2 regions of the Stenotrophomonas bentonitica genome follow, and region 1 is predicted to be linked to the other one. Evidence: predicted binding sites of a transcription regulator. Region 1 holds the regulator's gene; the other holds the start of a gene.
The links. The regulator HrcA, encoded in region 1, represses chaperone genes, less so after heat shock. The targets are predictions, from matches to a motif close to TTNGCACTCNNNNNNNNNGAGTGCNAA.
Positions count from the first base shown of each region.

Region 1 (7,300 bases):
AGGAGATTGCGCATCGGGAATGGCGTTTGGGGAAATCCAGTCGATGATACACTCCGAACGTGTCGCCGCGACCCGATCCGAGGCAGCTGGCGCTAAATCGCCAATGAACGGAGACCTATGGAAACCCACGACCTGCGCAAAGTTGGCCTGAAGGTGACCCATCCGCGTATGCGGATCCTTGCCCTGCTCGAGCAGCGGGACGCCCAGAAGCACCAGCACCACATGACGGCCGAAGACATCTACCGCCAGCTGCTGGAGCACGGCGACGAGATCGGCCTGGCCACGGTGTACCGGGTGCTGACCCAGTTCGAGGCCGCCGGCCTGGTGCTGAAGCACAATTTCGAAGGCGGCCAGGCCGTTTACGAACTGGACCGCGGCGGCCACCACGACCATATGGTCGACGTGGACTCGGGCAAGATCATCGAGTTCGAGAGCCACGAGATCGAGGAACTGCAGCGCAAGATCGCCGCAGACCACGGCTACGAGCTGGAAGAGCACTCGCTGGTGCTCTACGTGCGCAAGAAGCGCAAGTAACCTGCGGTTGCCTGCGCCCCTGAAAACCCCGGCCACGCCGGGGTTTTTTCATTTTCCGGGCACTGCCTGCAGGTCCACCGCCTCGGCCATGGCCCGGTTGCCGGCGTCGCTCGGGTGCAGGTGGTCGCCGGAGTCGAAGGCCTGCGCCATCCGCGCCGGATCGGCCGGGTCGCGTAGGGCCTGGTCGAGGTCGATCACCGCGTCGAACGGGGCGTCGGTGCGCAGCCAGGCGTTCAGTTGCTGGCGGAGCCTGTCCTTATCCGGTTGGTAGTAGCCTTCCAGCGGCGTCCCGGAGAGTGCCCCGACGAATGGCAGCAGGGTGGCTGCGACAACCCGCACCCCGGCGGCATGGGCGCGTTCAACCAGCTGGCGGTAGCCGGCCTGCAGTTCGGCCAGTGACGGCTGCGGCTGGTCCGGCGCGAAGGCCGTGCCCGGCCAGCTGATGTCGTTGATCCCGATCAGCACGATCGCCGTGGTGACACCGGCCTGGTCCAGCACGTCACGCTGGAAGCGGCCCAGCACCGATTCGCCCATGCCGTCACTCAGCAGGCGGCCGCCGGAAATGCCGGCATTGACCACCGCCACCCCCTTCGGTGAGAGCCGACTGGCCAGGTGGTCGGTCCAGCGCTGGTCGCGGTCCAGGCTGGCGGTGGCGCCGTCGGTAATCGAATCGCCGATCACCACCACGCTGCGCGCGGACGCGGGGGCCTCGACCTCGATGCCGGTCACGAACAGGCGGGCGGTGGTTGGCGTGCTGTCGCGCAGGGCGCTGGCCCGGGACTGGTTGCCCGGCGCGATCGCACTGGTCTGGCGCCCGTCCCAATGGAAGGTCTGCAGCGGCGTGGGGCCGGGCACGTACACGTCGACCTGCACCGCCTGCAGGGCTTCGGTGCGCAGCGCGACCGGGTCGCTGAGGCGCTCCTGCCCGGGGGCGATCTCGATGCCGGGGTGCCCGTCGAAGGCGAGCGCCACGGGCCGGGCTCCTGCTGCGCTGGCCACGCTGGCGGAACCGATCTTGAGCGGCGCCGTGCCGTAGGCATTGCTCAGTCGTACCCGCAGGCGCGGGCCGCCCAGGCTGATCCGCGCGGTCTGGCGGAAGGTCTGGTCGTTCAATGCCGGCGGAAGGTTCGTGGGAAAGATGAAGTCGGAACCCCACACCGGCTGCGGGCTGGCCTGCCAGCTGGCCACCCAGTGCGGCGGCGGTGCGGCCCGGGCCGGGTACGGCGCAACGGCGGCGAAGGCGATCAGGGTGGCGGCGATAAAGGGAACCAGGGGGCGCATGACAGGCATCCAGAGGAAGAGGAGGCCATCGTGCGCGGCACTCCATCTGTGAACTAGACTGCGTGCGGACAATCATCTGTGAACTGGATTCGCCAATGCCGACGCCTGACATCAACCGTTCCGGCCAGCTGGAGATCTTCGTGCGGGTGATCGAGGCCGGCAGTTTTTCGGCGGCGGCGCGCGCGCTGGACATGACGCCTTCGGCGGTCAGCAAGCTGGTGGCGCGGCTGGAGCAGCGGCTGGGTACGCGCCTACTGCAGCGATCGACCCGCCAACTCCAGCTCACGCCTGAGGGCTGCGCTTTCTACGAGCGCGGCCTGCGCGTGCTGGCCGACCTGGACGAGGCCGAGCGCTGTGCCAGCGCGCATGCCGAACCGCGGGGGCGGCTGCGGGTGAACAGCAACGTGCCGTTCGGGCACCACTTCCTGCTGCCGCTGCTGCCGGCGTTCCTGGAGCGGCATCCGCAGGTGGGCGTGGACCTGGTGCTGACCGACGAGGTGATCGACCTGCTCGAGCAGCGCACCGACGTGGCGGTGGGGGCCGGGCCGTTGAAGAGCTCGAGCCTGGTCGCCCGGCAGCTGGGGTCGACCCGGATGATGATCGTGGCCGCGCCGGGCTATGCGGCACGGCATGGGCTGCCGCGCGATGCGGTGGAACTGCTGGCGCACAACCGGCTGGATATCGGCCATGCGCGGGCGCAGACCGGTTGGCCGGTACTGCATGGGGGGCAGGTACAGGTGGTGCCGCCCAGCGGCAATGCGCGCGCCAGCGATGGCGAGGCGTTGCGTCGGCTGGTGGTGGCCGGGCTGGGGCTGGCCCGGTTGGCGGCGTTCCAGGTGCAGGCCGATGTGGCGGCCAGAAGGTTGGTGCCGGTGCTGGAGGACGCCAATCCCGGCGACCGCGAGGAGGTGCATGCGGTGTTCGTGGGGCAGGGGGGGTACCTGCCGCTGCGGGTGCGGGCGTTGTTGGATTTTCTGGTGGAGCGGGTGGATCTGGGGGCGCCTGTGGGGTGAAGCAGCGGGGCAGAGCCCCGCTCTACGCCTGGAGGAGCTTGCGGGCGGCGGCCCGGGCTTCCTTGGTGACTTCCACGCCGCCGAGCATGCGTGCCAGTTCTTCTTCGCGGGCGCGGGCGTCCAGCTTTTCGACCGCGCTCTGGGTCATGCCTTCCACCGGGGCCTTGCTGACCCGGTAGTGGGCGTGGCCCTTGGAGGCGACCTGCGGCAGGTGGGTGACGCACAGCACCTGGCGCTTTTCTCCCAGCGCACGCAGTTTCTGGCCGACGATGTCGGCCACCGCGCCACCGATGCCGGAATCGACTTCGTCGAAGACCATGGTCGGTACCGCGTCCAGGCCCAGCGCGGCCACTTCGATCGCCAGCGAGATGCGCGAGAGCTCGCCGCCGGAGGCGACCTTGCGCAGTGCGCGCGGGGGCTGCCCGGCGTTGGCCGCGACCAGGAATTCGACCCGCTCGGCCCCGTTCGGGTCCGGCTTGGCCGCCGCGTGCGGTTCGATCTCGATCAGGAACTGGCCGCCGCCCATGCCGAGCTCGCCGATCAGGGTGGTGGTGGTCTCCGACAAGGCCTTGGCGGCCGTGCTGCGGCTGGTACTGAGGGTGGCGGCCACAGCCTGCCACTGCCCGGCGGCGCGCTCGATCTCGCCGGCCAGCGCCTGCAGGCGGGTGTCGGCGCCGCGCAGCTGCTCAACCTCGGCCTCCATTGCGTCGCGGTGCTCGGCCAGGCCTTCCATCGGCACGCGGTGCTTGCGGGCCAGGTCGTGCAGGCGGCCCAGCCGGCGTTCGATGTCCTCGAACTGCTCGGGGTCGGCGTCCAGGTCGTCGTGGACGCGGTCGAGCAGGGCCAGGGCTTCGTGCAGCTGGATCACCGCGCTGTCCAGCAGCGCGTCCACCTCGCCCAGCCGGGCGTCGTGCTCGGCCACGCGTGCTAGGTCGTGCCGGGTCTGCTGCAGCAGCTGCAGCACCGACACGTCATCGTCGCCATTGAGGCGTGCGGCGGCCACGTCGCAGGCGCTGACCAGCGCCCCCGCATGGGCCTGGCGGCGGTGGCTGCTGCCGAGCGCGGCGATCGACGCCGGCTCCAGGTCTTCGCGCTGCAGTTCGCCGAGCTGGTGTTCGAGGAAGCCGATGCGGTCGCTGACATCGCCCTGGCGCGAGAGCGCGTCGGCTTCGTCCACCAGTGCCTGCCAGCGCGCGGCCGCCTGGCGCACCTGGGCGCGTTCGGCGTCATTGCGCGCATAGGCGTCCAGCAGGGCCAGCTGCGACGGCCGCGCCAGCAGCGCCTGCTGCTCGTGCTGGCCGTGGATCTCGACCAGCATGCCGGCCAGTTCGCTCAGCTGCGAGAGGGTCACCGGGCGCCCGTTGATCCAGGCGCGCGAGCCGCCGTCGGCGCGGATGATCCGGCGCAGCTGGCACTGTTCGTCGTCGTCCAGCTCGTTCTCGCGCAGCCAGCGCCGGGCCGGGGCGTCGTCGCCGGGGGCGAATTCGGCCGACAGCTCGGCGCGCGCCGCGCCGTGGCGGACCACGCCGCTGTCGGCGCGCAGGCCGGACAGGAAGCCCAGCGCGTCGACCATCAGCGACTTGCCTGCGCCGGTCTCGCCGGAAACCACGGTCATGCCCGCGCCGAACTCCAGTTCGGTGGCGCGGACCACGGCAAAATCCTTGATCGATAGATGTCTGAGCATGGTGTTCGTTTCTTGAGCCGCGCAACGCTAGCATGGGAGGGGCAGGCCGTGCTCCTGTCATTATCCAGTCCCGCGTCTCACAGGTTGATTCCATGCACCCGTCCGCGCCCCATCTCGCCCCGCGCGCCCGCCACCTGCTGCGGACGCTGATCGCGCGCCATATCCAGGATGGCGAGCCGGTCGGGTCGCAGACCCTGGCGCGGCTGGCCGGGCTGGACGTGAGCCCGGCGACCATCCGCAACATCCTTGGCGACCTGGAAGACCTCGGCCTGCTCAGCTCGGCGCACGTCTCGGCCGGGCGCGTGCCCACCGCGCACGGCTACCGGGTGTTCGTGGACAGCCTGGTCAAGATGCAGCCGCCGGGCGAGGGCGAGCTGAGCCGGCTGCGCAGTGAGCTCTCGAGCGGGGCGGGCACCCAGGCCCTGCTGGGCAGCGCGTCGGAACTGCTCTCGGCGATGAGCCACTTCGTCGGCGTGGTCGGTGCGCCCAAGCGCGAACAGTTCGCGTTCCGGCATATCGATTTCGTGGCGCTGGACGCGCGCCGGGTCCTGGCGATCCTGGTGTTCGCCGACAACGAGGTGCAGAACCGGGTGATCGAACCCCGGCGCAGCTGGGAGCCGGCCGAGCTGGAGCAGGTCGCCAACTACCTCAATGCCCACTGTGCAGGGCGGCCGCTGTCCGAGATCCGTTCAAGGCTGCTGGTCGAGCTGCGCGACGCGCGCTCGGAGATGGAACAGCTGCTGGCGCACAGCGTGGAGCTGGCCGAGCAGGCCATGGCGCCGCCGGCCGACGATATCGTGCTGGCCGGGCAGACCCGGCTGATGGGGGTGCAGGACCTGTCCGACCTGGACCGGCTGCGCGAACTGTTCGACCTGTTCGCCAGCAAGCGCGAGATCCTGCAGCTGCTGGAGCGCACCATCCAGGCCCCGGGCGTGCGCATCTTCATCGGCGAGGAGACCGGGGTGATGCCGCTGGAGAACATTTCGCTGGTCACCGCGCCGTATTCGGCCGGCGGCCAGGTGCTGGGCGTGCTGGGCGTGATCGGCCCGAAGCGGATGGCCTACGACCGCATGATCCCGCTGGTCGAAGCCACCGCCCAGGTGCTGGGCGCGGCGCTGGATTCGCCAGGCGGCGCCGGATTGTCCCGCGATCGCGGATAAACGCGCTTTTTGCTCTTGAATCGGGTCCGACCGCCCACATAGGGGTGGGTGGAGGCGGAGAGTCACCGCCAAGGATCCGACAATGAACCAAGATAACGCCGATATCGCATCCCAGGCCCCGGCCGGCGACGCCGCCCCGGGCGATTCCCTGCAGCAGCAGCTGGACAGCCTGCACAACGAGCTGGCCCTGCTCCGGTCCGAGTCGCTGCGTGAGCGCGCCGACCTGGACAACCAGCGCAAGCGCGTGGCCCGCGACGTCGAACAGGCGCGCCGCTTCGCCAATGAAAAGCTGCTGGGCGAGCTGCTGCCCGTGTTCGACAGCCTGGACGCCGGGCTCAACGCCGCCGGTGCCGAGCCGAGCCCGCTGCGCGAAGGCCTGGAGCTGACCTACAAGCAGCTGCTCAAAGTCGCCGCCGACAACGGCCTGACCCTGCTCGACCCGACCGGCCAGCCGTTCAACCCCGAACACCACCAGGCGATCAGCCAGGTCGACGCCCCCGGCGCCGCCCCGGGCAGCGTGGTCCAGGTGTTCCAGAAGGGCTACCAGCTCAACGACCGCCTGCTGCGCCCGGCCCTGGTCGTGGTCGCCCGCGACTGACCTGAACGTGTTTGGTCGTGATCGGACACAGCGTCCGATTCATGGCTTGAAAGTGACAACTGCGTCCCACACATCCCATTCATAACCCGGCAGCTGCCGGACGTTTCCCACATTTCAGGAGTCTCCCCCATGGGCAAGATCATTGGTATCGACCTCGGCACCACCAACTCGTGCGTGGCGATCATGGACGGCGGCAAGGCCCGCGTCATCGAGAATTCGGAGGGCGACCGCACCACGCCTTCCATCGTCGCCTACACCAAGGACGGCGAAGTGCTGGTCGGCGCCTCGGCCAAGCGCCAGGCCGTGACCAACCCGAAGAACACCTTCTACGCCGTCAAGCGCCTGATCGGCCGCAAGTTCACCGACGCTGAAGTCCAGAAGGACATCGCGCACGTGCCCTACGGCATCCTGGCCCACGACAACGGCGACGCCTGGGTGCAGACCAGCGACGCCAAGAAGATGGCCCCGCAGGAAATCTCCGCCCGCGTGCTGGAGAAGATGAAGAAGACCGCCGAAGCGTTCCTGGGTGAGACCGTCACCGAGGCCGTGATCACCGTGCCGGCCTACTTCAACGACAGCCAGCGCCAGGCGACCAAGGACGCCGGCCGCATCGCGGGCCTGGAAGTGAAGCGCATCATCAACGAGCCGACCGCCGCGGCCCTGGCCTATGGCCTAGACAAGGGCGACGGCAAGGACCGCAAGATCGTCGTGTACGACCTGGGCGGCGGCACCTTCGACGTGTCGATCATCGAAATCGCCAACGTCGACGGTGAGAAGCAGTTCGAAGTGCTGGCCACCAACGGCGACACCTTCCTGGGCGGCGAAGACTTCGACAACCGCGTCATCGAATACCTGGTGGACGAGTTCAACAAGGACCAGGGCATCGACCTGCGCAAGGATCCGCTGGCCCTGCAGCGCCTAAAGGACGCGGCCGAGCGCGCCAAGATCGAGCTCTCGACCAGCCAGCAGACCGAAGTGAACCTGCCGTACGTCACCGCCGATGCCTCGGGTCCGAAGCACCTGAACATCA
Region 1 is NZ_JAAZUH010000002.1:856,771-864,070, forward strand. It holds gene HGB51_RS15235 (outer membrane protein assembly factor BamE) at 1-14, opposite strand, end outside; gene fur (ferric iron uptake transcriptional regulator) at 118-534, shown strand; gene HGB51_RS15245 (SGNH/GDSL hydrolase family protein) at 583-1,815, opposite strand; gene HGB51_RS15250 (LysR family transcriptional regulator) at 1,911-2,828, shown strand; gene recN (DNA repair protein RecN) at 2,851-4,512, opposite strand; gene hrcA (heat-inducible transcriptional repressor HrcA) at 4,605-5,672, shown strand; gene grpE (nucleotide exchange factor GrpE) at 5,755-6,270, shown strand; gene dnaK (molecular chaperone DnaK) at 6,400-7,300, shown strand, end outside.

Region 2 (7,300 bases), on a different contig from region 1:
GGCAGCAAGGCCTACGCCAAGGACTTCCTGGCCCGCCACGGCATTCCCACCGCGTTCTATGCGGTGCACACCGAGGTGGACGCGGCGCTGGCCTACCTTCGCGAGAAGGGCGCGCCGATCGTGGTCAAGGCCGACGGCCTGGCCGCGGGCAAGGGCGTGATCGTGGCGATGACCCAGCAGGAAGCCGAGGATGCGGTGCGCGACATGCTGTCGGGTAATGCCTTCGGCGACGCCGGCGCACGCGTGGTGATCGAAGAGTTCCTCGACGGCGAGGAAGCCAGCTTCATCTCGATGGTCGATGGCGCCACCGCGTTGCCGATGGCGACCTCGCAGGACCACAAGCGCGTTGGCGACGGCGACACCGGCCCCAACACCGGTGGCATGGGCGCGTACTCGCCGGCACCGGTGGTGACCGATGAGGTGCATGCGCGGGTGATGCGCGAGGTGGTCAATCCCACCGTGCAGGGCATGATCGCCGACGGCATTCCGTTTACCGGGTTCCTCTATGCGGGCCTGATGATCGATGCCAGCGGCGCGCCGAAGGTGATCGAGTTCAACGTGCGCTTCGGCGACCCGGAGACCCAGCCGGTGATGCTGCGCCTGCAGTCGGACCTGGTGGAACTGGTCGAAGCGGCCATCGATGTGCGCCTGCATGAAGTAGACGCGCAGTGGGACGCGCGCCCGTCGCTGGGCGTGGTGATGGCGGCCTCGCCCTACCCCGAAGCGCCGATCACCGGCGATGTCATCCACGGCCTGGACCAGGTGCCGTCGACCGCCAAGGTGTTCCATGCCGGCACCACGCTGGACGCGCACGGCCAGGTGCTCAGCGCCGGTGGCCGCGTGCTGTGCGTGGCGGCGTTGGGCGACAGCGTGGGCGATGCGCAGGCCAATGCGTATGCAGGCGTGGCGAAGATCACGTGGGACCACGAGTTCCATCGCAACGACATCGGCTGGCGTGCGATCGCGCGCGAACAGGCCTGACCCCACGATCGAACGGACAACAAAAAACCCGGCATTGCCGGGTTTTTTGTCTGGTGCGTTGAACCTGCATCAGGCAGTAAACAGCGCCTTCATCTTCTTCAGCGCGTTCGCTTCGACCTGGCGGATGCGTTCGGCGGAAACGCCGTACTCGTCGGCCAGTTCCTGCAGGGTGACCTTGCTGTCGGCGTCCAGCCAGCGGCGACGGATGATGTCGCGCGAGCGGGCGTCGAGCTCGGCCAAGCCCTCGCGCAGCAACTCCAACTGGTTGTCTTCGCTGTCGGCACGCTCGTAGGCCTGCGACGGATCTTCGTCGTTGGCGACCAGGAACGCAGCCGGCGACGGCGGCGCGTGGTCGTTGTCTTCGTCGGTCGGTGCGTCGAATCCGATATCGCGGCCAGACAGGCGCGATTCCATCTCGAGCACTTCGCGCTCGGACACGTTGAGGTCCTTGGCCACGGCGGTGACTTCGGCCGCGTTCATCCAGCCCAGGCGGGTCTTGGACTTGCGCAGGTTGAAGAACAGCTTGCGCTGCGCCTTGGTCGTGGCGACCTTGACGATGCGCCAGTTCTTCAGGATGAACTCGTGCATTTCGGCACGGATCCAGTGCACGGCGAAGGAGACCAGGCGAACGCCCATGTCCGGGTCGAAGCGCTTCACCGCCTTCATCAGGCCGATGTTGCCTTCCTGGATCAGGTCGCCCAGCGCAAGGCCGTAGCCGTTGTAGCCACGGGCCACGTGCACCACGAAGCGCAGGTGGGAATGGACCAGCTCGCGCGCGGCGTCCAGGTCCTGCTCGTCGCGGAAGCGGCGGGCCAGGTCCTGCTCGTCATCGACCGTCAACACCGGGATCTGGTGCACGGCGCCGATGTAGGCGTCCAGCGAACCGAGCGCACTGGGAATCGGAAGATTGTTTGCCACAAGGGCAGTAGACATGTTCTGGCTCATAGGTTGGCATTTTAGCAGTCACGGAATTGGACTGCTAAGGGGTGGAAAAGTTCCAGCGTCTCACTGATGAAACGATGGATCGGATCACCCCTCTAACCTACAGGGAAATGGTGACACTGGCGAGTGGGCCCGCCCAGGAAGAAACTCCAATGAATTCATGCATTTGAGGCTGATCGCGTCATGATTTCGTGGTTTGGGCCAGACAATCCCGTCCCGAGAGACGCATTCAGCATGGAAACGTTGCCAGTCGTTCAGCCCCCCAAGGCGCCCGACCCGGCCTTCGGACAGTCCGCGAAGCCAGGCAGGGCCTAGCTCTACCCCAAGAAAAGCATCCGAAGCCGACACCCGAAGCCGCCATCTCCGGTAGTGCCACGCCATGCGTGTCAAGCCAGACAATGCCGAAGCCGCGAGCCGCCACGCGTGTCAAGCCAGACAACACCGAAGCCTAGTAATACCCCGAAAGGTTCAGGAAGAACCCTTTGCTTTCATACCGCAGCTCGGTCAGGTCATCGCTGAACTCGGTGAAGTTGTACCCCGCGCCGATCTTGAAGTTCTGCCCCACCTGCCGGTCCACCCCCACCAGCCAGCCCTTCCTGTCGCCCCCCTCGCGCACGTCCAGCCAGCGGTACTCGCCCATCGCCTCCCACTGCGCGAACAACCGGTAGCGCAGCTGCAGGGCCGAGAAGTTGACCCGGCTGTCCAGCCACGCACCCTCGCCACGCCCGGTGCGGTAGTCACCCCAGCGCCCGGCCAGCTTGGCCGCCAGCTCCCAGCGGTCGCTCAGCTGCATCACCCCTTCGAACGAGAGGATCCGCGACTTCTGGTCGTACACGTTGCCACCTTCCTGGCCCAGCGACGCCACGTCATACAGGTAGGTGTACTTGCCGAACGCCGCCCAGCGCGTGTTGTCGTGCGGGCGCCACGCAAAGCCCAGGTTGGACTCGACCAGTTTCGCGTCGGCCAACGGGTTGCGTGCGTCGTCGGTGTCGGCGTAGTTGGCGCGCAGCGCGATGCGCCAGTCTTCGTTGACCTTGTACAGCAGCCGGTTGGTGGTCACCCACTGGCGGCGCTCTTCGGCACCTTCGTCGCGACGGTACTCCAGCTTGCTGGTCCACTGCGTATTGGCGTCGGTACGTCCGCCATTGACGCTGTACGCGCGGCGGTCGACCCGGCCGGTGGTGGCATCCAGGTTGCCGTCCATCACGCTGAAGCCCAGTGTCCAGCCCTGCGACGGATAGAAATCCATGCCGAAGGTGTTGACCAGCCCGGCACTCTCGTCACGGCGGTCTTTCAGGTACTGGCTTTCGTTGAACACGTTGACCTGGTTGCTCAGCCGCCAGCGCTGGCCCAGCGTCCACCCCGACTGCAGCCCGGTGTCGTTGTACAGCGGATCGGTGGTGGTCCGGTCGGTGCTGTAGGTGTAGTTTCCGTAGAAGCTGTGCTCGGGCGTCATCCAGTACTCGCCTTCGAGCTTGGCGCCTTCGCCGCGGCTGCCGCTGCTGACTTCCGCGCCCAGGCTGGAGCGGTTGCCGAACAGGTAACGCGCGCCCAGCGTGGCCAGGTTGTTGTCTTCGTAGGCGCCGCCATCGTCGTCCACGGTCAGCTGCCCTACCCCGTACAGCTCCCACTTGGCGCCCAGGCGCTGCCGGTAGCTCAACGCGGCCAGCGTACCGGCGACATCGATACCGGCGTTCTCTTCCTGCACCCGGCGCAGCTCAGCGCCGAGCTGGCCGTCGTTGCCCAGCCGCCAGTCCAGCGTCAGCTGCGACTGCTCCACCGCCACCTCGCCCCGCTCGGCACGGCTGTAGCGGCCGTACAGACTGAGGTTGTCGGTGAAGTAGCCGAGGAACTCCGCGCCGTACTCTTCCAGCGCCAGCCCGCTGTCCATGCGCGAGACCGAGAACCCGGCATCGACGTCGCGCCACCACGCGCCCATGCTCCAGTCTTGTTCGGTCCAGCCCAGTTCGCGCAGGTTGGCACGCGCCTCGACCGCACGCGCGTCGCCCTTCCGGTCGGGACTGACCGGGTTGCGCTGGATGAAGCTCAGGCCGCCGTTGTCCGAATAGAAGATCGGTGCGGCCGTGGCTTCGGTGCGGGTCTGTTCCAGCTTCAGGTAGGTGCCGCGCCCGGCCTGCAGGGTCAGGTCGGCGCCCATCAGGCTGTAGTCGTCGCCACTGCGGTTCTCGTCGACGTACGTGCCCCCCAGTGCCACGTGGTCGCCGAGCCACTGCTTGCCGCGCACGCCCGCGCTGACGTCGTCGGTACTGAAGCCGAGCGGGATGTACTCGTAGTCCACCAGCAGCAGCTGGTCGTAGCCGTCCAGCGGCGTGTCGCGGGTCAACGTGCGCACGTTCTCGCGGGTGATCTGCGCCAGCGCGCGGGTCAGGAACAGGCGGCCCTGGATCTCGTTGATCTCGTAATCCACGCCCCGGGTCAGATTGGTGCGCACCTCGGTGCGCCCGGTGGTGCGGTCGCGTACTTCCAGCACCACCTGTTCCGAACCGGGCAGCAGGTCGGTATGGCGCAGGTAGTACAGGCTGCCGCCGGTGCCGAGGAATTCGCTGTGGCCCAGCGCGGACTGCGCTTCGGAACCGAACGCCTTCAGCAGCGAACGCGGATCGCCCAGCGGGGTGGTGGCGCGCGAACGCCAGCTCACGGCCGCGCCGTAAAGCGAACGCACGTACTGCCCGTATTCGGTGCCGGTGAAGCCGGTGGCGAAGTTGCCCCACAACGCCTGGTTCTGGTCCCAATCCACGCGCACGTACAACCGGCCCTGGGTGTCCACGTCGCGGTAGGTGGTCGAATCGTCGCCGTACACCGGGTAGTACTGGTCCGGATCGAGGCGGCGGAACACATCGCGCGCGTCGGCATCGAGGAAGCCATCGAACAGGCGCTTCAACTCCTGGTCGTAGGTGTCGGCCTGCGCGGTCACCAGGTACTTCCCGCGATACTTGCTCTTCAGGTAGAACGCGAGCCGCCCCTCGCTGAGGAAGCTGTCGTCCTGGTCGCGGTCGGCCGCGAGCGGGTCGAGGTTGCCGCTGGCGGTGTTGCTGGACAGCGTCACGTCGGCCAGCGCCACCAGGAAGCGGTAGCTGCCGGTCACGTCCACGTCCAGGGTGCGGGTCAGGGTCGGCGCGTCCAGCGCCTCCACCTGCACGCTGTAGCGGTGCTGGCCGATCGGCTCCAGGAACTCGGCGGCGAACTTCTGCTCCAGGTCCACCGGGAAGCTCTGCCCGTTGATCATCACCCGCGCGTTCGGGCTGAGGCCGCGCCCATAGACGCGCACGCGCGAACCGTAGATCGGGATGTTCTGCTGGCGCAGCGCGTTCTGACCGTAGATCGCATTGCTGAGCTGCTGCGCCTGCGCGTCATCGCCGCTGAGCACGCGGCCCAGCGAACGCTGCACGTCATCGCGCACCAATTGGGTACCGCGTTCGTAGTCGGTGGGCAGCACCAGCTGGAAGCGCTGCACGCTGGTTTCGTCGAAGGAACCGTCGCGCCCGTAGGCGCGGGCGATGTACTGCAGGTCGTCGCCCACGCGCAGGTTGAGGTTGTCCGGCAGCTGGCCATCCCACTCGGTGTTGGCCACGTAGTCCACGGGCATGTCGATGCGTGCCAGCGGCGTCACCAGGTCGGTGTCGCTGCCGCGGTAGATCACCACCTCGAGCCGTTCGATGAACGAGGAATAGTTGTTGTACCCGTGGAAACGCAGTGGCCTGGTCAACCGCCCGTTCTCGAACGGCGCCATCGAACCGGTCTGCACGTTGAGCACCGGCGCGGACAGGGCCGGATCTTCGGTGGCCCACACCACCGCGCCGTCAGGCAGCTCGGTGGACGAAGCGGTGAGCGAACCGGGCGCTTCAGCGACCGGCGCCGCCTCCGCTGCGGCAGGGTGTACCTGCAGCAGCAGGTCATTGCCCTGTCGGCACCCGTCCACGCCGCACAGCGTGGCGGGTACGTCCGGCACGGGTTGGGCCTGCTGGGCCCAGGCTGACGGCAGCCAGAGGACCAGCAGGAACATCAGGGCGCTGAATGAGGTCTTGGTGGTCATGGTCATCTCCTCAGCGATCCGCACGGGTGGCGGGGCGGTCGGGTGCAGCGGGCTGCACCTGGACCTGCACATGCGCGGCGACGTCGGCAGGCAGGCGCGGCAGCAGCGCGTTCCGCAGTGCTTCGGCGCGCTGTGCGGCCAGCGCGGGCGTCGCCTGCCCCTTCGCAACGTCGACCCGTCCGCCGCCCTGGGCCTGCAGCGTGCCTGCGGCATGCGCCAACACCGCTTCGGCGGCGGCACCCAACATGGCCTGGCCCGGAACGAACAGCGCTTCCCCGACCTCCAGCACCTTCTGTGGGCCTTGCGGTGGCCCTTCGCCCAGTTTTCCCTCCGGCATGGCCACACCGAAGTCGAAGCGCACCGGCAGCCCCGGGGTGATCCGGCGTACCAGCGGATTGCGCGTGGTGAAGCGCGCCTCGGCCGGCAGCGTGGTCGGATCCACCTTGAGGATGAAGTTGCGTCCGCGTGCCTGGCCGCCGTTGATGCCGACCAGGTGGTAGCGACCCCAGGCGTCGGTCTCGATCACCAGGCCCTCCACCGACACCACGCGAACGCCGGGAATGCCGCGTTCGCCGGGATCCTGTGCGCCGTTGCCATTGCGGTCGTCGAACACGCTGCCAATGACCAGGCTTTCGTCCAGCAGCGGGTCGCCGATCACCTCGACATCGGCCGAGGCCACGTTGCTGATGGTGGTTCCCAGCACATCGTTGGCGGTGATGCGGTTGGTGTGGATGCCCATGCCCACGCCAGCACCCACCCGCAGGTAGTAAACCAGCGTGGCGGTGCCACCGGCCGGGACATCCACGCCGTCGATGCGCAGCGGGGCCACGCCACTGGCGCGGGCCGCGTTGTCGGCATCGCGGGCTTCGAAGCCACCCGGGATGAAGGTGAAGCCGCTCGGCAGCGTGTCGTACAGGGTCGCGCCCAGTGCATCGACATCGCCCATGTTTTCCACGGTGACCACGTAGCGCACCACATCGCCCACCTGCACGCTGCGCTGGGTGGCCTGCTTGGTCAGCCGCAGCACGATCGTATCGGCGGTGACCACCACGTTGACCCAGCCCTCCACGCAGACCGGCGTGGGCAGCGAGCGGTCGCAGATGTTGTAGCTGAAGTTGTCCAGCCCGCTGTAGCCGACGAACGCGGTGTAGACGCAGTCGCCGTTCGCGCAGGTGGCACGCCCACTCGAGGCGGCCCGACCCAGGCGCATGGAGGCCGGGTTGATGCGCGCGCCGCTGGTGGTGAGGTTGTCCAGCAGCGGCACGGTGGTGGTGGTGCCGCTGAGCACGGTGATGTTCTCGTCCACCACGTCCACGTCGTTGA
Region 2 is NZ_JAAZUH010000001.1:2,025,853-2,033,152, forward strand. It holds gene purD (phosphoribosylamine--glycine ligase) at 1-981, shown strand, start outside; gene rpoH (RNA polymerase sigma factor RpoH) at 1,051-1,926, opposite strand; gene HGB51_RS08945 (hypothetical protein) at 2,372-5,977, opposite strand; gene HGB51_RS20525 (Ig-like domain-containing protein) at 5,988-7,300, opposite strand, start outside.
Region 2: the regulator HrcA is predicted to act here: its motif matches at 1,938-1,964, upstream of rpoH (RNA polymerase sigma factor RpoH).